One region of the Mesorhizobium sp. P171375 genome, then DNA from elsewhere that is predicted to be linked to it. Evidence: predicted binding sites of a transcription regulator. Region 1 holds the regulator's gene; the other holds the start of a gene.
What was found. The regulator LexA, encoded in region 1, represses DNA repair genes until DNA is damaged. The targets are predictions, from matches to a motif close to TGTTCNNNNTGTGTTCNG.

Region 1 (10,534 bases):
ATGAAGCATGTCGGCCCGACGCGCGTCGAGCTCGGCACCCGCACCATCTTCAACCTGCTCGGACCGCTGTCCAATCCGGCCGGCGTAAGCCGCCAGATGGTCGGCGTGTTCTTGCCGGAATGGATCGTGCCGGTGGCCGAGACATTGAAGGCGCTGGGTACAGAGCATGCCTGGGTCGTCCATGGCGACGGCTATGACGAGATCACCACCACCGGCGAAACGCAGGTTGCCGAACTGGCCGGTGGCGAGATCCGCCACTTTACGCTCACCCCGGAAGCAGTCGGTTTGCAACGCCATACCAAGGACGAGTTGCGCGGCGGAGACGCCGCCTACAACGCCCAGGCATTGCGCGACATGCTGGGCGGCGCTGCCGGCGCCTATCGCGACACGGTGCTGATGAATGCCGGCGCCGGCATGGTGGTGGCGGGCAAGGCATCAACGCTTGCCGACGGCATGGCGGCGGCGGCACAAGCCATCGACAGCGGCCGGGCGCTAGGCGTGCTCGACAGGCTGGTCGAGATTTCGAACGGATAGGGCCGTGGCTGACATTCTGCGCAAGATCGAGGCCTACAAGCGCGACGAGATCGCGGCGGCAAAGGCGCTGATACCGCTGGCCGAGATCAAGGCACGGGCGAAGGATGCCACCGCGCCGCGCGGCTTTCTCGCGGCGCTCGAGGCGAAGCGCAGATCGGGCAACTTTGCCCTGATCGCCGAGATCAAGAAGGCGAGCCCTTCCAAAGGGTTGATCCGTGCCGATTTCGACCCGCCGACGCTGGCGCAGGCCTATGAAAAAGGCGGCGCCGCCTGTCTTTCGGTGCTGACCGATGCGCCATCCTTCCAGGGCGCGCCGGAATTTCTAACCAACGCCCGCAAGGCGGTGTCGCTGCCCGCGCTGCGCAAGGATTTCCTGTTCGATCCCTACCAGGTCTACGAGGCCCGCGCCTGGGGCGCCGACGCCATCTTGATCATCATGGCCAGCGTCGACGATGCCCTGGCGAGCGAATTGGAAGCGACCGCATTCGAACTCGGCATGGATGCGCTGATCGAGGTGCATGACGAGGCCGAGACTGAGCGCGCGGTAAAACTCTCGTCGCGGCTGATTGGCATCAACAACCGCAATCTGAGGACGTTCGAGACCAGTCTTGAAACCTCCGAGCGGCTGGCGTCCATGGTGCCGGGCAGTCGCTTGCTGGTCAGCGAGAGCGGCATTTTCACCCACGACGACTGCCTCAGGATGCAAAAGGCCGGCATCGAAACCTTCCTTGTCGGCGAGAGCCTGATGCGGCAACAGGATGTGGCGGCGGCAACGCGCCTGCTTTTGACGGGCAAGACGCCGGCAGAGGCCGTCTGAGGATGCCAGCCGCCCTCACCCATCTCGGCGCCAAGGGCGAGGCCAATATGGTCGATGTCGGCGACAAGGCGGAGACGACGCGCACGGCAGTCGCCGAGGGCTTTGTCTCGATGCGGCCTGAAACCCTGAAAATGATCCTCGACGGCAACGCCAAGAAGGGTGATGTGCTGGGCACAGCGCGCATCGCCGGCATCATGGCAGCCAAGAAGACGCATGAGCTGATCCCGCTCTGCCATCCGCTGCTGTTGACCAAGGTGTCGGTCGACATCGAGCCGGACACCGTCCTGCCCGGCCTCAGGGTCACCGCGCTTGCCCGTGTCACCGGCAAGACCGGCGTTGAAATGGAGGCGCTTACCGCGGCCTCGGTTGCCTGCCTGACCATCTACGACATGGCCAAGGCGGCCGACCGCGCCATAGTGATTTCCGGCATAAGGCTGGTTGAAAAGACCGGCGGCAAGTCCGGCGACTACAAGGCGGGCGCCTGATGGCGCTGGTTCCGGTGGCCGAGGCGCTGGAGCGCCTGCTGGAAGGCGCTGCGGCGCTGCCGGGTGAAAGCATCGCCCTGGCGGATGCGGCCGGCCGGGTGCTGGCGGAACCTGTCGTGGCGCTGCGCACTCAGCCGCCTTTCAACGCGTCCGCCATGGACGGCTATGCCGCGCGGGCGCAGGATGTGGCATCCGCCCCGGCGCGGCTTTCGGTGATCGGCATGGCGCCGGCCGGACGCGGCTTTGACGGCTCGGTCGGCAGGGCGGAGGCTGTCCGCATTTTCACCGGCGCCCCGCTGCCCGAAGGTGCCGACACGATCGTCATCCAGGAGAATGTCCGCGACCTTGGCAATGGCCATATCGAGGTCACCGAGCCGACCGCGAAAGACCGTAACATCCGCCGCCGTGGACTGGATTTCTCTCAAGGCGACCTGCTCCTGCAAAAAGGTCGCGTGCTTGATCCGGCCGCATTGTCGCTTGCGGCGTCGGCCAATCATCCGATGCTCAACGTCGTGCGCCGGCCTCTGGTCGCGATCATTGCCACCGGCGACGAATTGCTGCCGCCGGGGCGTGACCCCGGTCCGGATCAGATCATCTCTTCCAACGCTTACGGCGTTGCGGCCGCCGCGCAGTCTGTCGGCGCCAAAGCGCTTGATCTCGGCATTGCGGCAGATCGCAAAGCCGACATAGCGGCGCTGGTGCGCAAGGCTGTCGCGGCAAAAGCCGACGTCATCGTCACGCTCGGCGGCGCCTCGGTCGGCGACCACGACCTCGTGCACGATGTACTGACCAGCGAAGGCATGAAGCTCGATTTCTGGAAGCTCGCCATGCGCCCGGGCAAGCCGCTGATGTTCGGGCGTCTCGGCGACATCAGGTGCATCGGCCTGCCCGGCAATCCGGTGGCGAGCCTGGTCTGCTCGCAGCTGTTTTTGAAGCCGCTTTTGGCGCAGCTCGGCGGCCGCACGCACCGGCAGGACATCCGCCCCGCGCAGCTTGGCGCCGCGATGCCGGCCAATGATCTGAGGCAAGACTATGTGCGCGCCGTGGTGAGCGAAGAAACCGGCGCAAGGGTGGCGACGCCGTTCGGCATCCAGGATTCCTCGATGCTGAGAATGCTGGCCGACGCCAACGGCTTGATCGTGCGCGAGCCCTTCGCTCCGGCCGCCGCCGCGGGTGCCGCCTGCAGCGTCCTGATGTTACGCTGAACAAAACGTCAACACATTCATTAAACTTTAAAAGGTTGCGGAACACAACTGGAACAGATAGTGTTTGTTCTGGGTTTGTTTTTTCTGATTCTGGTTTCAGAACCCGTGGGGGCCGCGATGCTGACGCGCAAACAACATGAACTTCTGATGTTCATCCATGAACGCCTGAAGGAGAGCGGAATCCCGCCGTCTTTCGACGAGATGAAGGAGGCGCTCGACCTTGCGTCCAAGTCCGGCATTCACCGCCTGATCACGGCGCTGGAGGAGCGCGGTTTCATTCGCCGGCTGCCGAACCGGGCGCGCGCGCTCGAGGTGCTGCGGCTGCCCGACTCGATCGCACCCGGCCTCAATGCGGCGAAGAGGTTTTCGCCAAGCATCATCCAGGGCAGCCTCGGCCAAGGCGGTCAGGGCCAAGGCGGTCTCGGCCGCCAGATCAAGCCGGCCTCCTCGTCTCGTTCGATGTCGGCCGGCAATGACGACGCCGTTTCCGCGGTGTCGATCCCGGTGATGGGCCGCATCGCCGCCGGTGTGCCGATCGACGCCATCCAGCACCAGACGCATTCGATCTCGGTGCCGCCCGACATGATCATGGGCGGCGAACACTACGCGCTCGAGGTCAAGGGTGACTCGATGATCGAGGCCGGCATTTTCGACGGCGATACGGTGATCATCCGCAATGCCGATACGGCCAGCCCCGGTGAGATCGTGGTGGCGCTGGTCGATGAAGAGGAAGCGACGTTGAAGCGCTTCCGCCGCAAGGGCGCCTCGATCGCGCTGGAAGCCGCCAACCCGGCCTACGAAACCCGCATCTTCGGGCCGGACCGGGTCAAGGTGCAGGGCAAGCTGGTCGGCCTGATCCGGCGCTACTGAGCCGGCTTACTTTTCGCGATGCTTGTAAGGCGGCAGACCGCGTGCTTCGCGTGAGAAGCGGCGTTGCTCGTGCCAGGGACGATAGGGCTTGTCGACGGCGAAACGGATCATTGGCGCTGTCGCGGCCGATTGTGGGTCGAAGAAGACGGCGGCACTGCCATCGCGGGCAAGTTGCTTCTTGGTCACGACCAGCACCAGCGGGTCGCGGCACGGATTGTAGGCGGTGGCGTCGTCGATGACGATCAGGCTCGCGAAAGCGCAGGCTGGCCGCGCTGTGTTGCGGTCTTTTGCCAGCGCGATGATGGCTCCGGCCGGATGCCGGGCAATGCAGAGATTGCCTGTGCAATAGAAGGGCGAGCCTGGCGGCAGGTCGAGCGGGTCTAGATCGAACCGCGTGTCCGTTGCCTCGAAAATCTCAGGCGGGATAATGGTTTCGGCTCTCAATGCCCGTTTCCAATTATCGGTGGTGAATTCGTTCCAGCGTTCCCGGTTGAGCGCGAGTTCGCCGCCGCCGATCGGCAATGCCACCAGATGCGCATCTTCCGAGATAAGCACATAGGGCGTGCGCACCTGTGGCACAGTCAACAGGCCGGCCAGCGCGAAAGGCACGGCCGCCAGCCTCAGCCACGTGGTGGCCATGGTGGCGATGACGAGGGCGACCGCCACCAGCAGCACCGAGCGGATAGAGATCAGGCCGACGGCATCGACCGGCGAGCGCTGAGAAATCCAGGCGGAGATGGCGATCATCGCCGCCAGGCCCTTGCCCATCACATAAAGGAACGGTCCATCGGCGCCGAACGGCATCGCCAGCGCGCTGAGCACGGCGAAGGGCATGACGATCAACGACACAATCGGCATCACGGCCAGATTTGCGAGCAGGCTGAGCGGCGACACGCGCTGGAAATGCCAGATGGCGAATAGCGCGGTGGCACTTCCGGCAATGATCGAGGTCATGGCGAGGCCGCCCATGGCCAGCAGGAATCTTCGCGACAGAAAGCCGACGAACGAGCGCCTTGCGGGCGGCGTTCTCACCTTGTCGGCACGGTAGTCGGCCCAGCCGGCATAGGCGCCGACAAGGGCGGCGGTGGCCGCAAACGACATCTGGAAACTCGGGCCGACAACCTCATGCGGCGACACAAGGATGACGGCGATGGCCGAGATCGCCAGATTGCGCATGGTCAGCGCTGCGCGATCAAACAGCACCGCGACAAGCATGACCGCCAGCATGATGAAGCTGCGCTCGGCGGCAACCACGATGCCTGAAATGACGAGATAGGCGGCGATGGAAACAAGTGCCGCTGCGGCGGCATATTTCTTGACAGGCCGGCGCGAGGAGAAATCGGGAAACAGCGCGAAGGCGCCGCGCAACAATGCCATGATGGTGCCGGCGACCAGCGCCATGTGCAGGCCGGAAATGGAGATGATGTGGTAGATGCCAGTGCGCCGCATAGCCTCGTTGACCTCGTCCGGAATGCCGGCGCGCACGCCGACTATGAGCGCCGCGGCAATCTCGCCTTCGGCGCCGCCGATTTTGCCCCTGATATGGTCGGCAATGTTTTCGCGCGCATTCTCGATTGCCGAAGAGAGCCGTGCGGTCAGCGGCGGCGGGCCCTGCGAAGCAATGGTTTTCGGATTGCCGAGAAAGAAGCCGCTGCCGCCGATACCGGCGAAATAGCTGTCGAAGGAGAAATCATAGCTCTCCGGTCGCACCGGACCCGTCGGCGGCAACAGCCTGGCATAGCCGGCGATGAGGGAGCCGGCGGTCATATCGGCCGGAATCCCACGCGCCGAGAGCCTGACCCGCTCCGGCGCGTAGCGCAGCTTGGGGTGAGCGGTGGAAATAATGTCGAGCGTCAGCCTGACGCGGCCGTTTTCCATCTCCTCAAGGCTGACGACGCGTCCGGTCAGCCGTGTCTGGATCTCGGAGCCCAGCATTTGCGTTCCGGCGCGCCAGGTCTCGACCTTGGCGGCGACGACGCCGAGCGCGCACAGCATCGCGGCCACGCAGAGCAGATGCGTCTTCGGCCAGGACCGCGCGACGGCTGCGCAACAGGCCATGAGCAGCACAATCGCGATTGGTTGGGCAAAGCCCGGCTCGCTGGCCAGCGAGAAATAAATGATGACGCCGGCCGCCAGGAAAACCGGCACAAGCAGGAAGGCGACGCCGCGGTCGAGTTCGGTGCCGGCGGCCACGGCAAGGCTGCGACGGATTGCTGGCCATGTCGAACGGCGCAGCAGCCTACGCAAACGGATGGCGGATCCGGGCACAGCGACCGGCACCGACGCAGTGTCATTCGGAGACAAAGGCCGGAGGCCAGGTCGCGTCTCGGGCAGCGCGACGGGCATCGGCTCGGCGTTGGGACTATCGGCAAACAAGGAGCGTTCGTTGACGCTTGTCGCAGCGCCCTCGCCTTGATCCTCGCCCCGGCCACGTCCAGCCATCGGGTCTGCCCCTTGCGCCCCAGACCCCCTATGCTACATGAACGCGCAAAGCGCGAAAGTCCGCGCGATCACGCCCCCCGTTTTCTAGCCTTGCCCGAGAATTGCAATGTCCAACAAAATTGCCATGTCCAACAGGGTGGTCACCCGTTTTGCCCCCTCGCCCACCGGCTACCTGCATATCGGTGGCGCGCGCACGGCGCTGTTCAACTGGCTGTATGCCAAGCACACTGACGGCACGATGCTTCTGCGCATCGAGGACACCGATCGCGAGCGTTCCACGGAAGCGGCAACCCAGGCCATTCTCGATGGGCTTACCTGGCTCGGCCTGTCCTGGGATGGCGGGGCCGTCTCGCAGTTCGAGCGTGCGCCGCGCCACCGCGAGGTGGCCGAGAAGTTGGTGCGCCTGGGCAAGGCCTATTACGCCTACGAAACACCGGCTGAGCTAGAGGCGATGCGCGAGGCGGCGCGCGCCAAGAGCCTGCCGCCGCGCTATAATGGTGCGTGGCGCGACCGCGACCCCTCCGAGGCGCCCGCCGGAGTCAAAGGCGCCATCCGCATCAAGGCGCCGACCGAGGGCGAGACCGTGGTGCATGACCGCGTGCAGGGCGAGGTGCGCTTCCCCAACAAGGATCTCGACGATTTCATTATCCTGCGCTCGGATGGTGTCCCGACCTACATGCATGCCGTCGTCGTCGACGACCACGACATGGGCGTCACCCACATCATTCGTGGCGACGACCATCTGACCAACGCCGCGCGCCAGACGGTGATCTACAACGCCATGGGCTGGGAGGTGCCGTCCATGTCGCACATCCCGCTGATCCATGGCGCCGACGGCGCCAAGCTGTCGAAGCGGCATGGCGCGCTCGGCGTCGAGGCCTACCGCGCCATGGGTTATCTGCCCGAGGCGCTGCTCAATTATCTCGCCCGCCTCGGCTGGAGCCATGGCGACGACGAGGTGATGTCGATCAAGGACATGATCTCATGGTTCGACATCGGCGACGTCAACAAGGGTGCGGCGCGCTTCGACTTCGCCAAGCTCGACGCGCTGAACGGCGTGCACATGCGCAAGATGGATGACAACGCGCTGCTCGACATCTTCGTCGCCACTCTTCCCTATCTCGAAGGCGGCCCGGCGCTCGCCGACCGCCTCGACGACACCAGGAAGGCGCAGCTGCTGGCCGCCCTGCCTGGCCTGAAGGAGCGCGCCAAGACACTGGTCGAGCTGGCCGACGGCGCCGGCTTCCTGTTCCTCGAGCGGCCGCTGCCGATCGACGAGAAGGCGGCCGCACTGCTTAACGCCGACGCGCCGGCGATCCTGCGTGGCGCACACGCGGCATTGCAGACAGTTTCGGGCGAATGGACGGCCGCTGCGGCGGAAGCCGCGGTGCGCGAGTTCGCGACGGCTGGCGGCCACAAGCTCGGCGCCGTGGCGCAGCCACTGAGGGCAGCCCTTACCGGCCGCAGCACCTCGCCCGGCGTTTTCGACGTGCTTGCCGTGCTCGGCCGCGACGAAAGCCTGGCGCGGATTGCGGATCAAATCGATTAGGAGCGAACTGGCCCAAGAAGATTGGCATTGAAAGGCGCGTTTCGCAGTGCAACATTAGGCCCTGGCCCAATCTGGCACGCACCTCCCAAAATGCGGTGGCGAGTTCGCGCATTCCGGTGATTTCGACGTGTCGTTAGCAGGAATTGCCTTGCCGGCATGAGGAACATGAAGGAGTTTGAGAATGAGCGAAGCTGCGACAAAACTGGAAACCGGCAGCAAGACGACGCACCCGTCGACTGCCACGCTCGAACTGGCCGGCAAGACGCACGAATTCAAGGTGCGAAGCGGCTCGGTCGGGCCTGACGTCATCGACATCGGTGCGCTCTACAACACCACCGGCGCCTTTACCTACGACCCCGGCTTTACCTCGACGGCGAGCTGCGAGTCGGCGATCACCTTCATCGATGGCGATGCCGGCATCCTGCTGCATCGTGGCTATCCGATCGACCAGCTGGCTGAGCACGGCGACTTCCTCGAAGTCTGCTACCTGCTGCTCTACGGTGAACTGCCGACCAAGGCGCAGAAGGACGATTTCGACTACCGGGTGACGCGCCACACCATGGTGCATGAGCAGATGTCGCGCTTCTTCACCGGCTTCCGCCGCGACGCGCACCCAATGGCTGTGATGTGCGGCGTGGTCGGCGCGCTGTCAGCCTTCTATCACGACTCCACCGACATTTCGGACCCGTATCAGCGCATGGTCGCCTCGATGCGGCTGATCGCCAAGATGCCGACGATCGCGGCCATGGCCTACAAATACCATATCGGCCAGCCTTTCATTTACCCGAAGAACGAGCTGAACTTCGCCGCCAACTTCCTGCACATGTGCTTTGCCGTGCCGTGCGAGGAATACAAGATCAACCCGGTGCTGGCGCGCGCCATGGAGCGTATCTTCATCCTGCATGCCGACCACGAGCAGAACGCCTCGACCTCGACGGTGCGTCTTGCCGGCTCGTCTGGTGCCAATCCGTTCGCCTGCATCGCCGCCGGCATCGCCTGCCTGTGGGGCCCTGCGCATGGCGGCGCCAACGAGGCCGCCCTCAACATGCTGGGCGAGATCGGCCATGTCGACCACATCCCGGAATTCATCGCCCGCGCCAAGGACAAGAACGATCCGTTCCGGCTGATGGGCTTTGGCCACCGCGTCTACAAGAACTACGATCCTCGCGCGAAAATCATGCAGAAGACGGCGCATGAAGTGCTGGGCGAGCTCGGCATCAAGGACGATCCGCTGCTCGACATCGCCATGGAGCTGGAAAAGATCGCGCTGACCGATTCCTACTTCATCGAGAAGAAGCTCTATCCGAACGTCGACTTCTATTCCGGCATCACGCTGAAGGCGCTGGGCTTCCCCACCACCATGTTCACCGTGCTGTTCGCGGTCGCCCGCACCGTCGGCTGGATCGCGCAGTGGAAGGAAATGATCGAGGATCCGCACCAGAAGATCGGCCGCCCGCGCCAGCTCTATACCGGCGCCCCGGAACGCGACTACGTGCCGATCGCAAAGCGGTAATCGAAGCCGCATGCGGCTTCGCCATGACACTGCAAAAAGCGCCCGCAAGGGCGCTTTTTAGTTGGAGTGACGAAGCTTGATGTGGCGAAGAACGACATCCGCCGCGATATCGCCGGAGGGCTTGTCGGTCGCCATCCGCCGTGCAACCTCGGCAAAGCCGTCCTTTTGCCAGGTGCGGTAGGCAGTGTCTGAAAACAGAGCCTCGAGCTGCCGCGCCAGATAGCGCGGTCGCACATATTGGTTGTAGTGCTCCGGCACGATCGCCTGGTCGGCGATCAGATTGGGCAAGGCGGCGCTCCACACCGTGACCAGCCCCTGGACCATGCGCATCACCGGATCGAGCCGGTAGCATGAGATCATCGGCACACCGGACAGCGCCAGTTCGAGCGATACCGTTCCCGAAGCAATCAGCGCCGCATCGGCCTTGCCGAAGGCCTGCCATTTGCGCTCGGCATCGAGGATGATCTCAGGCTTTTCATCCCAGCGTGCGACCGATGTTTTGACCAGGTCGGCGACATGCGGTACCGTGGGCAACAGCAGGCGCAGGCGGTGTCCGCGCGCGCGCAGCGCCGAGATTGTCTGGCCGAACGGATCGATAAGCCGGCTTACCTCGCCGCGCCGCGATCCGGGCAGCACAAGCAATGTCTTGACGCGGTCCGCCGACAGATCGCGCGGCTGGCCTTGCGCCCTTGCCGCGCTAAGCACACCCGGATCATGCGTGAGGCGGTGTCCGACATAGGTGCCGGGCGGGCCGCCGAGACGGCTCAGTTCCTTCACCTCGAAAGGCAGGATGCACAGTATGTGGTCAACATAGGGCTTCATCACCATCGCCCTGCCCGGCCGCCATGCCCAGACACTCGGGCAGACATAATGGACGATCGGGATGGAAGGATCGGCAGCGCGGACCTTTTTGGCCACTCGCAAAGAAAAGTCAGGGCTGTCGATGGTGATCAGACAGTCAGGTTTCTCAGCAGCGACCGCACTTGCCGTCTGGCCGATGCGCCGCATCAGGCGCGGCAGGTCGCGTAGAATGGCGCTGAGCCCCATCAGCGCGATCTCGGTCCCGTCGAACAACGGCACCAGCCCGAGCGCCTGCAGATGCCGCCCGCCAATGCCGAC
Region 2 (10,534 bases), 900 kb from region 1:
ATGATGCTCCTGCCGTTCCTGCGTTGGCCAATGCATCGCCGCCACGGCAGGTCGGGCAGGTTGAGATGGCTGGCCATGCTGGCCCCATTCATCCTGTTGTTCGGCTACATCGTTTCCGGCTTCCTGGGCGTCCGGTTCGACTCGCCTTGGGCCGTGCTCAGGCACCTTGCGGCATTTCCGAACTGTAGCGTTGCCCGTGCCGTCGGCCTGGCCCCTGCGCGTTTGGGAGAACCGGGCTACTGGCCGACGCACGACGCCGACCATGACGGCATAGCTTGCGAGCCCTGGAATGGGAGAAATGCAAGCGGCGTCAAGGTGCATCGCTATTGGCGCACCGGCCGATAGTTTTCACAGCTCCTTTTCCGCCAGTTCGCGGAAGGCGTCGGGGACCGAGCGCCGGGCTTCCAGCGCCACCGCGCCATAGCCGACCGCCTCTCTGCCAAAGCGCTGGCGGATCTTGTCGATGGCACGGTCGGCGCCAAAGCGCGCCAGGCCCTTTTTGCTGCCGGGCCGCTGCTTCTCGTCATCGAGGCCGAGCGGCAGCTCGAGCTGCAGCTCGGCACTTTCTTCCAACTGCGACACCGAGATCGCCAGCAGCGAGATGGTCTTCTCCCGAGGGTTGGCGGCCAGCACGCCGCGCACCAGCTCCTCGGCGATTTCGGCCAGCATCGCCGTCGCCGAAATCGGCTGATCGAGCGTCACCGAGCGCGTGACCGCGTGCAGATCGGCGAAACGCACCCGCACCGTCACCGCGCGGCCGGGCCGCGATTTTGCCCTGAGCCGGCTGGCGACCCGGTCTGCCAGATGCAGAAGAACAGGTCCGAACACATGGGCCTCGGCCGGCCGCTTGCCGAGCGCCGATTGGGCGCCGGCCGAATGCGCCCGCCGGTGCGTCTCGAGTTTTCGCGGATCTCGGTTCCACGCCAGCGATGCCAGCTTCTCGCCGGCGGCGGGGCCGAGCAGCCGGCGCAACGCGCCGCTGTGGGTCTTGGCCAACTGGCCGATGGTCTCGATGCCGATCTCGGCCAGCCGCGCTTTGGTCGCCGGGCCGACGCCCCACATCAACCCGACCGGCAGGTCGTGCAGGAAGGCGAGTTCCGTTGCCGGATCGACCACCACCAGCCCGTCGGGCTTCGCCACTTGCGAGGCGATCTTGGCCAGATGCTTGGTGCGCGCCACGCCGATCGAGATCGGGAGGCCGAGCTCGGCCCGTACACGTCGCCGCACCGTGGCGGCGATCTCGGCCGGCGACCCGAACAGATGCGTGCAGCCGGCGACATCGGCAAAGGCCTCGTCGATGGAAATCCGCTCGACCAGCGGCGTGAAATCGTCGAGCACTTTTATCGCGGCGTCGCCCAGTCTCTGGTACTCGCCGAAATTTCCGCCGACAAAGATCAACTGCGGGCAAAGCTCCCGAGCGCGCCGTCCCGGCATCCCGCCGCGCACGCCAAAAACCCTGGCCTCGTAGGAAGCGGCCAGCACGACGCCGCCACCGACGGCAATCGGCTTGCCCCTGAGCGACGGGTCGAGCAGCTGCTCGACGGAGGCATAGAAGGCATCGAGATCCGCATGCAGGATGGTGGGTTCCATCCCGGCCGTTCCTTTGGGCGTTGCAGCATTAGCCGCGTCTGTTGCTAGGGTGGTTTTGACGAACAAATAGAGAACAAACAGGGTCCGCTGTCAAGCGAGGCGCTTACCTCCAGTGAATTCGCTGGAGAACCGGCCGTCGATTGAGCCGCCTTCCCGCCGGGCGCAGGGAACATTGTCTCTCGCCACGGCGTTCATGGTCTCGTTGGGACACTGTTTCGTGGAGGCTGGTATGGGCCAGTTCGAGATGATCGACCTCGTCAGGGTCGTTGACGCCTGCGCGAGCGATCGCGTTGCCGGGCACTGCGTGTCTATGGCCAAGGCGGTGGAAGAATTGCGGGTGCTGACTGGCGATTTCGTGTCGCCGGACGAGGCGGTGGCCAACGCCCTGTCTGCGGTGGCGCTGAGGCGCGGCTGCGCCGTGCTGTTCGATGAACAGCCGGGCGCCGATATCCTGCTGATGCCATAGAGCCCAATGCCGCAAACGCCTGAAAGGCAATGCCTTCGGGGCGACAATCGACCATCACCGATGCTCCGAACGCGTGGGTGCCGGCCCTCAATCCATCCGCGTCGAAAGCGGGCTCTGCAGGTGCTCGCTCATGTCGAATCCGTATTCGACACCTGTTCGGCAAATCACGCGACGACGGTCTTGGTTGCGACCTAAGTATCGCAGCAATTAGGCCTAAGGTCTGATCAGTATAGGGCGTCAGTCGCGCAAAGGGCCGATCCGCTCGGCGGTGTTCATATTTATCTTTATATATCAATTATTTACAAGATTTTGTCCAACCTTTTGCCGGTCGATTATCGCGTATCGCAACCACATTTATCTAAAGTTTACTCCGTCGAATTAGCAAATTCTCATATGGCGCTGCTATAGCGAGTCGGCGGAGGTGGGCTATCCCCCGAGGAGGTATTATGACATCCCGAAAAACTCTTTTGGCGGCGCTTGCCGCGTTTGCGCTTCTGGCCTCTCCGGCCCTGGCTGGTGCTGGTGGCAACGGTAACGGTGGTGGCCACGGCCATGGTGGTGGCAACGGCGGCGGCAACGGCAATGGCGGCGGCAACGGCAATAGCGGCAGCGGCAAATCCGGCAACAGCGCTTCGCATGGCAAATCGGCATCGGCTCACGCCGGCAAGAAGGCCTCGACCGAAGACCAGGCTGTCGATGACGTCGAAGTCGCCGCGACGCCCAAGGAAAAGAACATCCACGCCAAGCTTGGCCGGCTGAACTCGCTGCAACGCAACATCAACGCCTATGTGAACTCCAAGAGCAAGAAGTTCGCCGGCGTTCAGGCTTATGTGACGGCGTCGGCAGTTGCCAAGAACGCCCAAGCCGCGGTTGACGAGGCCAATGCGGCGGTGACGGAGGCTCAGGCCGCGGTGGCCGCCCAGCAGGCGGCCTTCGACGCGGCGCATGTGGTTACGCCTCCAACGCCCGAGGAGCAGGCGGCCCAGGACGCAACGATGACGGATCTGGAGGCCGCGGTCACGGATGCTGAAGCGGCGGCTGCCGCGGCGCAGACGGCTGCCGATACGGCTACCGGCAACATCCCATCGCTCGATGACGCACTCGCCGATATGGCCAACAAGCCGGTCGACGCCGAGGTCACCGACTGGGCCAACGGCGTGCTTGCCGACAAGATCGACCAGATGGCCGCCAAGCTGGCTCCGGCAACGCCGTAAAGCCTCGCGGCTGAAACGGCCCAATAGAACGACCATGCCGCCGGGGTTCGCCCCGGCGGCTTTTTGACGGGCCGAGGGAACTGCCGGTCCTAGGGGAAAAGCGTTACTAACCCCAAGTACGGTATGGAAAATCTTCACTCCTAAGTGTAGCCTTCGCAATACTGGGGTAAACGGCATCGGGGGAGAACGACATGCCTAAGGTTTCAGAGCTCTTTTTCAAAACCGCCATCGTGTTCCTCATATTGGGAATTGCGGCCGGCCTGCAGATGGCCATCTCAGGCGATCACAGCGCCTTCCCGGCGCATGCGCATATCAACCTGCTGGGCTGGGTGACGAGCGCCATCTTCGGCGGGTACTACGCGCTCAATCCGCAAAAGGCGGCGCGCCGCATCGCCATGATTCACTACTGGCTCTATACGGTTGGCGTGGTGATCATGCTGCCGGCCCTCTACGTGATGTTGCAGGGAAACCCGGCGCTTGAGCCTGTCGTTGCCGGCGGCTCGTTGATCGTCGCCGGTGCCGTTCTGATCTTCGCTTTCGTGGTTTTCTCGCCTGAAACCGCGCGCTCGGTCTCTGGCGTGCCGTCGCCCTCTCGCTGACCGATCGCGCAACGCGATTGCAGTCCGACCTGCGTCGCTAACGGCGACGCGGGGATGGCGTGGCTTGACGGCCGCAGCCCCTGGTTGCGGCGCCAGTCACCGGTTCTAGACTCCCGGCCCTCCCGTATTATTTCGTGACCATTTTATGCTGGAACCTTCCCTGGTACCGCGCGTTGCCGCGACTGTATTCATGCTGCCTTATAAATAGGCAGCTCTGGGTACAGCTAAGCGAGCAGAGGCAAAACCAAGCATGGGTTGGGGGAGGAGCACGACGCCATGTCGAAAAGAGAAATCGGAACGTCCGCCTCACTGGGCCGACGCGTTGCCGATCTGAAGGCCAGGATGCAAAATGCCAGGATTACCGAATACGAGATGCAGACCTTCCAGAAGGTCGCAGCCATTATGGGGGGTAGCGAAGGCTCCCTACGCCTCGACGCCGACGACCTGATCGCCGCGTCCTTCCTCACCGAAGCGCTAGGCGATTCCGCGTCGAACTGAAGGCCGCTCGCGCGCCCGTCGGCCTCAAGCGCCGACGGCTGCCCGGCGCCGGCCGCCGTCGGTGCCGGAGCGTGCACGCAGCACACGCTCAGCGTCGGGCCATTGCCTGCGCGCTGAAGAGGTCGGGGAGCGATCTCAATGGCGCTTGAAATACTGGACTTCGCGTTCGTGTTTTTCGGCCGCCTCGCGGCTGTCGAAGGTGCCGAGGTTGCGTCGTCGTCCAGTCTTTTCATCGACCTTGCGCGAATAGAGGCGGTATTTCCCTGATTTGAGTTTTCTGATCATCGGTCTCTCCTGATCACCAGAGCGCCGCTGAAGCCAAACCGCCAGGGCGCACCTGGCGTGCCGAACGAAGGGCCCGGCGGCAGCCGGACCCTTCGAAAAATATCAGTCGCGATGCTCCGGCATCGCCTTGAGCTGGTCCTTGGTCCAGCTGGTGACGGCGTGGACGTCGCCATCCTCGTCGCGCATGAAATCAAGCTGGCTGGTGGTGACCGCCACCGGCTTGGCGCCGATGCCAAGAAAGCCACCGACGTCGATGACGACCTGACTGCCATGCAGATGATCGACAGAACCGATCTTCTCGTCGTCAGGGCCGTAGATGGTCGCGCCTTCGAGTATGTCGGGCGTCAGTTCCGTGCTGGCAAGTCGTGCGTGACCGGTGTGATCCATGACCGGTCTCCTCTGGGTTGGACAATTTCCTAACCAGCGAACAAACGAAGAGTTCCGGTAAAACGCCACGAAAGTCCGGCGCAGACTGCTTCGAGCCTACACCTCGTCGAAAGGACCACCACGCCGCGCGGGGTCGCGACCAATGGCGGCTTCCTCGGCATCGTCAGGCAAGGCATCGTCACTATCCTGATAGGGGTTGTCGTCGTCTTCCTCGGGCAGGTCGCCTTCCTTCTCGACACCGGTGGTGTCCGGCAGGCTTTCTTCATCTGCCCCGTCGGGCAGGATCCTTGCGCCACGCAACGCATCCCAGTCCTGCTGGCGCGGCGTCGGGGCTTCCACTTCGTCGCTTGGTTTTCTACGCGGGTCCATAATTTTCTCCCTGGTCGGTGCCTGCATCGAGAAGGTGGAACTCGCCGCCGGCACGCAGGTTCCCGAAACCGGTCCACCTTGCTTGGGAACCACTTGGGGAACCAATTGCCGCTGGGCTGCATTTGCCAAAAGAAGACGATTCCAGACGGAGACCGGACAATGAAGATCTTTGTTTTCTTGCCGTGCGCGCTGCTGGCACTTGCCGGCCCTGCCGCCGCGCAAGACAACGGCGAGGGTGCTCCTCCCGTGCCTTGCCAGGCGCAGCCACAGGATGGCGGCCAGCAGCCGCCTCCCGCCGATGCCGGCAATGGCAATTCGACCGCCGATCTTGGTTCTTGCGGCGGCGTGCTGCAGCCGCCGCCCAGCGGTGACCAGGGCATGACGCAGCCGCCGCCGGACGAGGGCAAAACACCGGTTATCAAGCCCGGCGAGGTGCCTGTGCAGCCACCGAAGCAATGATCTCGCTTGAGGTCTCTACAGTGTGGACCGGGGCGGGCCAGGTCCAGCCTTGGCCAGGCGCAGCGCGGTCACCGGATCAATGCCGGTCCAGGCAATGCCGGCCGCCTCGGTAAAGGCTGCGAAAGCCCGCCGCGCCTGGTCCTTGGTCACGTGTCCAGCCCTGGCCATTTCGCAGGCCCTCAGCGCCGTTTCGTAAATCTTGCCGCGCCTGGCGTGCGGCCATTCCCGAAGAAAATTCTGCATCTCGGCCAGCGTGGTGATGTCGCGTCGGAAGCCGGCGCCGACGGCAATTGCCACGGGACTTTGCAGCCGCATATCGTCCATTTTGAAAGTCTCCTGAGGGATCGTCCTTCAATGCGAATCATGCCGGTGCGGTTCCGGCAATAATGGCTGGTCGGGCCGATCAATTAGTCTCCACTTACGGAACAAGACCGTACGAGAGGCGTTTGCCTCCCGGAGCCCGCCATCGCGATTTGTGCTGTTTTCGCCTCGTGCGGGAACGAGGGTGGAGCTCGCAAACAACGACAGGAGACGAAGATGAAAACCGTCCTTATTCCAGCAGTCGCCGGGCTCGCCATGATCGCAGGTCTTGGTGTTGCCGCGGCCGACGAAGTCATTGTTACGCAGCCGGCGCAGCAGCAGGTGATCATCACCCCCGAACAGCGCACGGTCGTGCACCAATACGTAAAAAAACATCCGCTCGCCTCGGTCAGCCTGCTTGGGGTCGAATTGAATGTCGGCTCCGCCTTGCCCGACACTGTCGAGCTGCAGGAGGTTCCTGACGTTCAGTACAGATACGCTGTAGTCGACAACCATACAGTGTTGGTCGATCCCAGCACGCGCAGGATCGTTGAGGTGGTCGAATAACGCTGGCCACAACTGACCGAACCACCAATACGGCTCCCTGTCGTTCATCCCAATAAGGGGCGGCAGGGCCGAATGATGAAAGGAGCATTGCCCATGTTGCCGCATGTCGAGACCAACGTGGCGGCGTGTTGCGACAAGCTGTTGGCTGAGCGCAGCACCGCGCTGTTGTCGATGAAGGAAGCGATTGCGCTCTTGCGGGAGCGCACCGGCACGGATCGGTCGGATGCCGACCTCGCCGGGCTGATCACTAAGAAAGCGGCGCTGCTCGGCGTTGCGGTCGTTTCCGATCCGCATTGAAAGCAGCTCGTCCCTCAAGACGCGGGCTCAAATTTCGGCTAATGTTTTCGTGGAATCTGGACCTAACCATCGGACCCAACCACGGAGGCTTAAGTGACGGACGACAGACAGGACCGCATTCGCCAGCGCGCACATGAGATTTGGGAACAGGCCGGCCGCCCAGAAGGCGCGCATCAGGAGCACTGGGAACAGGCTACGGCCGAAGTAGATGGTGTGGCCGCCAAACCGAAGAAGACGGCGAAGAAGGCTGCTGCGAAGCCCGTCAAGCCCGACGCCAAGCCCAAGGCTGCAAAGCCGGCGGCCGCAAAGTCCGGCAAGGCCAAGTCGAAATAGGCAAGGGCAGAATTCGCCCGGGCGGCCCCGTTCTGGGCGTCGCCGTTCGGCCCGCCAGTGTCTCTTAACCCGACGAATTGCGCCTCCACGGGGAGCGCAATTCATTGCGCATGAAGATCGCGCGATGCCCTATGCCTCCCAGGCATAACTCGACAGGGCAAAGCGGATACCGGCAGCTGTCATGACCAGTTCGCATTCGGTGATCTGGCGCAAGTGGCGCCGATAGCGCGCCACCGTCTGGGGCAGCCAGCCGGCGCAGGCTTCGACATAGGCGTGGCTGTGAACGAGCGTGCCGGTCGACAGCCTCTCGTCCTTCTCGGCAATCACTTTCAAATATTGGCGGATGAAACGAATATCGTCGGCGATGTCCTGGCTGGCCATTCGCCATGCTCCGGCAACGCGTTCGCGCTGGTCGAACGACAGGGGCGGCAGCAGCGGCAGTGACAACAGCGGGCGGGAGAGGTCGGCGAAGGCGGCATGGTTCGCTGTGCTCACGGAATTCCCCTTGTTCAAAGGAAATATCGTACTTTATGTACGATATTTCGTCAAGGACGATGCGTACAATTTGAACGAATTCAACTTTCAAAATGATGCGGATTTCCTGAAGCCAAGAAACCTGGCCCAATACACTTCGCGATGACAGTCGAAAAATACTCTTCCCCAATGCCTCGAACAGTGCTTTAACCCGCCCATCCACAGGGGTGCTCCGTACGGTCGGGGCTGAGATGAGGGCGGCAAGCCTTCGGACCCTAAAGCTGATCTGGATAATACCAGCGGAGCGAGGCGGGCGATGTTTTCCGGTGCACAGATTTCCCTTTATCCCATGACCGACGATTTCGTCGGCGTCATCCTTGGCGCGCTCGGCGCGCTCGATCCCTGGCGTGAACGGCTGAGGATCGAAACCGACGACATCTCGACGCTTCTGGTCGGGCCGCCCGAGGTGTTGTTTCCAGCCATGCGCGACCTGTTCGTGGCGGCCGCCAAAAGCGGCAAACATTGCGTGCTTTCGGCTGCGGTTTCGCGCGGTTGCCCGGGCGAGCCCGACGATCCGATCTGCCGCTCCGACGAGACCGGCGGACCCGCCATTGCGCTGGACGAGCGCAAGGTCGCCGCGATCCGCGCCGTCCAGGCCACGCCATCGACCGACCAGCCGGTGGCGGCGCAGTTCTCGCTCTATGTGATGGGTACGGGCGACCATATGGACGAGATCTATGGCTGCATCGATTTCCTGAAGCAGTCCGGCGTCTTTGAACGCTCGAAGAACTTCTGCACCAAACTGCGTGGCGATGCCGGCGCGGTGTTTGCGACGCTGGGTGAAGCCTTCTGCCGCTTCGGCCCGGGCGCCGGCCACGTCACCCTCGACATCACGATTTCTGCGAACAGCCCGAGCGCCGTCTGAGCCGCGGCTCAGGCGTCGTTCATCGAGGATATTGCCGTGGCTGTTTTGTCCAACTCATCGCGTGGGGGAGATGCCCCCGACCCCTCAGTACAAAGAGGAGGGGAGCCATTGGCAATTGGCGAAGACCGCGATGCAAGTGAATCTCCCCCCTTGAGGGGGAGATGGCCGGCAGGCCAGAGGGGGTTCCAGCGCGTGGAGCGCCGACGCTCTTTTCGCATCGGCAAGGCGTGGGCGCTCTATGGCCGGCGACCCCCTCTGTCGCCTTCGGCGACATCTCCCCCTCGAGGGGGGAGATCAGCCCCCGCCATCGCCAAGGCCATCCCCGCCGCCATCTCCTTGACCCTGCTCCTCGCGGCCTGGGAGCTCTACGCCCGCTATGGCGGCGTCACGCACGGCATGCTGCCGGCGCCGTCGCGCGTGTTGCTGCAGGCCTGGGAGAACCGCGCTGCCCTTGCCGACAATACGCTTCCCACCATCCGCGCCACGCTTGCCGGCTTCGCCTGCTCGTTGATTGCCGCCTTCGTGCTTTCGGCGCTGGTCGATTTTTTGACCCCGCTGCGCCGCGCGCTCTTCCCGCTGCTGATCGTCAGCCAGACCTTGCCGCTGGTCGCCATCGCGCCGCTCATCGTGCTGTGGTTCGGCTTCGGGCTGATGCCGAAAATCCTGCTCGTCGCACTGGTCACTTTCTTCCCGATGATGGTGGCGTTGGTCGAAGGCTACGCTGCAACGAGCAAGGAGATTGCCCAGATGCTCGCCGCCATGGGGGCAGGGCGCCGGCGCATCTTCTGGCTGGCGCGGCTGCCTTCGGCGCTGCCGTACTTCTTCGCCGGGCTGCGCATCTCCATCACCTACGCCGTGGTCGGCGCGATCTTCGCCGAATATGCGGGGGCGGCGAAGGGATTGGGCATCTACATGCTCAACGCCAAGAACAATTTCCGCCCCGATCTGGTGCTCGCCGCGGTCGCCGTCAGCGCGGCGCTCACGCTTGCTTTGTTCGGCCTTGCGGTGCTCATCCAGCGCCTCGCCATGCCTTGGGAAAATGCGGGGAGCGAGAGCCGCGGCGGCAAGCCTTCGGGAGAGAGCTCCCAATGACACGGCTCGAACTCCGCGATATCAGCAAAAGCTTCGGCGCGCTGGAGGTGCTCGCGGGCATTTCGCTTCATGTCGCGGCCGGCGAGTTCGTGTCCATCCTCGGCCCCTCCGGCGCCGGCAAGTCGACACTGTTCCAGCTGCTGACGGGTGCGCTGAAAGGCGAGGGCGACATGCGCTTCGACGGTGCGCCACTCGATGACCATGGTCGCCATTTCGCCTTCATGCCGCAGCGCGACGCGCTGATGCCATGGCGCCGCGTCATCGACAATGTGACGCTGGGGCTGGAGGTGCAGGGCATGAAGCGCCGCGAGGCGCGCGAGCAAGTCGCGCCGCTGTTCGCTGAATTCGGCCTTGCCGGTTTCGAGCGCGCCTGGCCGGCGGAACTCTCCGGCGGCATGCGCCAGCGCGCCGCGCTTTTGCGCACAGTGGTGCAGCAACGCGACATGCTGCTGCTCGACGAGCCCTTTGGCGCGCTGGATGCGCTGACACGCGCGGCCATGCAGCGCTGGCTGGAAGGCACGTGGCAGCGTCATCGCTGGACGGCGCTGCTGATCACCCATGACGTGCGTGAAGCGGTGTACCTGTCGGACCGCATTTATCTCCTGTCGTCACGGCCCGCCCGCATCATCAGCGAGATTACCGTGCCGCTGCCGCGCCCGCGTGCCGCCGGCAGCGATGC

Region 2: dinB (DNA polymerase IV) is a predicted target of LexA. The motif match lies at 1,649-1,666, and genes of this name have one in related genera.

Annotation. Positions count from the first base shown of each region.
Region 1 is NZ_JBYNWF010000001.1:4,574,019-4,584,552, reverse strand. It holds gene trpD (anthranilate phosphoribosyltransferase) at 1-534, shown strand, start outside; gene trpC (indole-3-glycerol phosphate synthase TrpC) at 539-1,351, shown strand; gene moaC (cyclic pyranopterin monophosphate synthase MoaC) at 1,354-1,836, shown strand; gene ACYHH6_RS22135 (molybdopterin molybdotransferase MoeA) at 1,836-3,041, shown strand; gene lexA (transcriptional repressor LexA) at 3,159-3,911, shown strand; gene ACYHH6_RS22125 (ComEC/Rec2 family competence protein) at 3,918-6,353, opposite strand; gene gltX (glutamate--tRNA ligase) at 6,478-7,902, shown strand; gene gltA (citrate synthase) at 8,084-9,415, shown strand; gene lpxB (lipid-A-disaccharide synthase) at 9,473-10,534, opposite strand, start outside.
Region 2 is NZ_JBYNWF010000001.1:3,677,917-3,688,450, forward strand. It holds gene ACYHH6_RS17670 (excalibur calcium-binding domain-containing protein) at 76-345, shown strand; gene dinB (DNA polymerase IV) at 349-1,590, opposite strand; gene ACYHH6_RS17680 (hypothetical protein) at 1,820-2,056, shown strand; gene ACYHH6_RS17685 (hypothetical protein) at 2,503-3,270, shown strand; gene ACYHH6_RS17690 (heme-copper oxidase family protein) at 3,462-3,869, shown strand; gene ACYHH6_RS17695 (hypothetical protein) at 4,146-4,367, shown strand; gene ACYHH6_RS17700 (hypothetical protein) at 4,503-4,652, opposite strand; gene ACYHH6_RS17705 (PRC-barrel domain containing protein) at 4,755-5,039, opposite strand; gene ACYHH6_RS17710 (hypothetical protein) at 5,136-5,408, opposite strand; gene ACYHH6_RS17715 (hypothetical protein) at 5,568-5,867, shown strand; gene ACYHH6_RS17720 (DUF982 domain-containing protein) at 5,883-6,191, opposite strand; gene ACYHH6_RS17725 (DUF1236 domain-containing protein) at 6,405-6,734, shown strand; gene ACYHH6_RS17730 (hypothetical protein) at 6,828-7,031, shown strand; gene ACYHH6_RS17735 (DUF2934 domain-containing protein) at 7,125-7,364, shown strand; gene ACYHH6_RS17740 (hypothetical protein) at 7,494-7,859, opposite strand; TPP riboswitch at 8,052-8,164, shown strand; gene ACYHH6_RS17745 (YkoF family thiamine/hydroxymethylpyrimidine-binding protein) at 8,155-8,763, shown strand; gene ACYHH6_RS17750 (ABC transporter permease) at 9,019-9,855, shown strand; gene ACYHH6_RS17755 (ABC transporter ATP-binding protein) at 9,852-10,534, shown strand, end outside.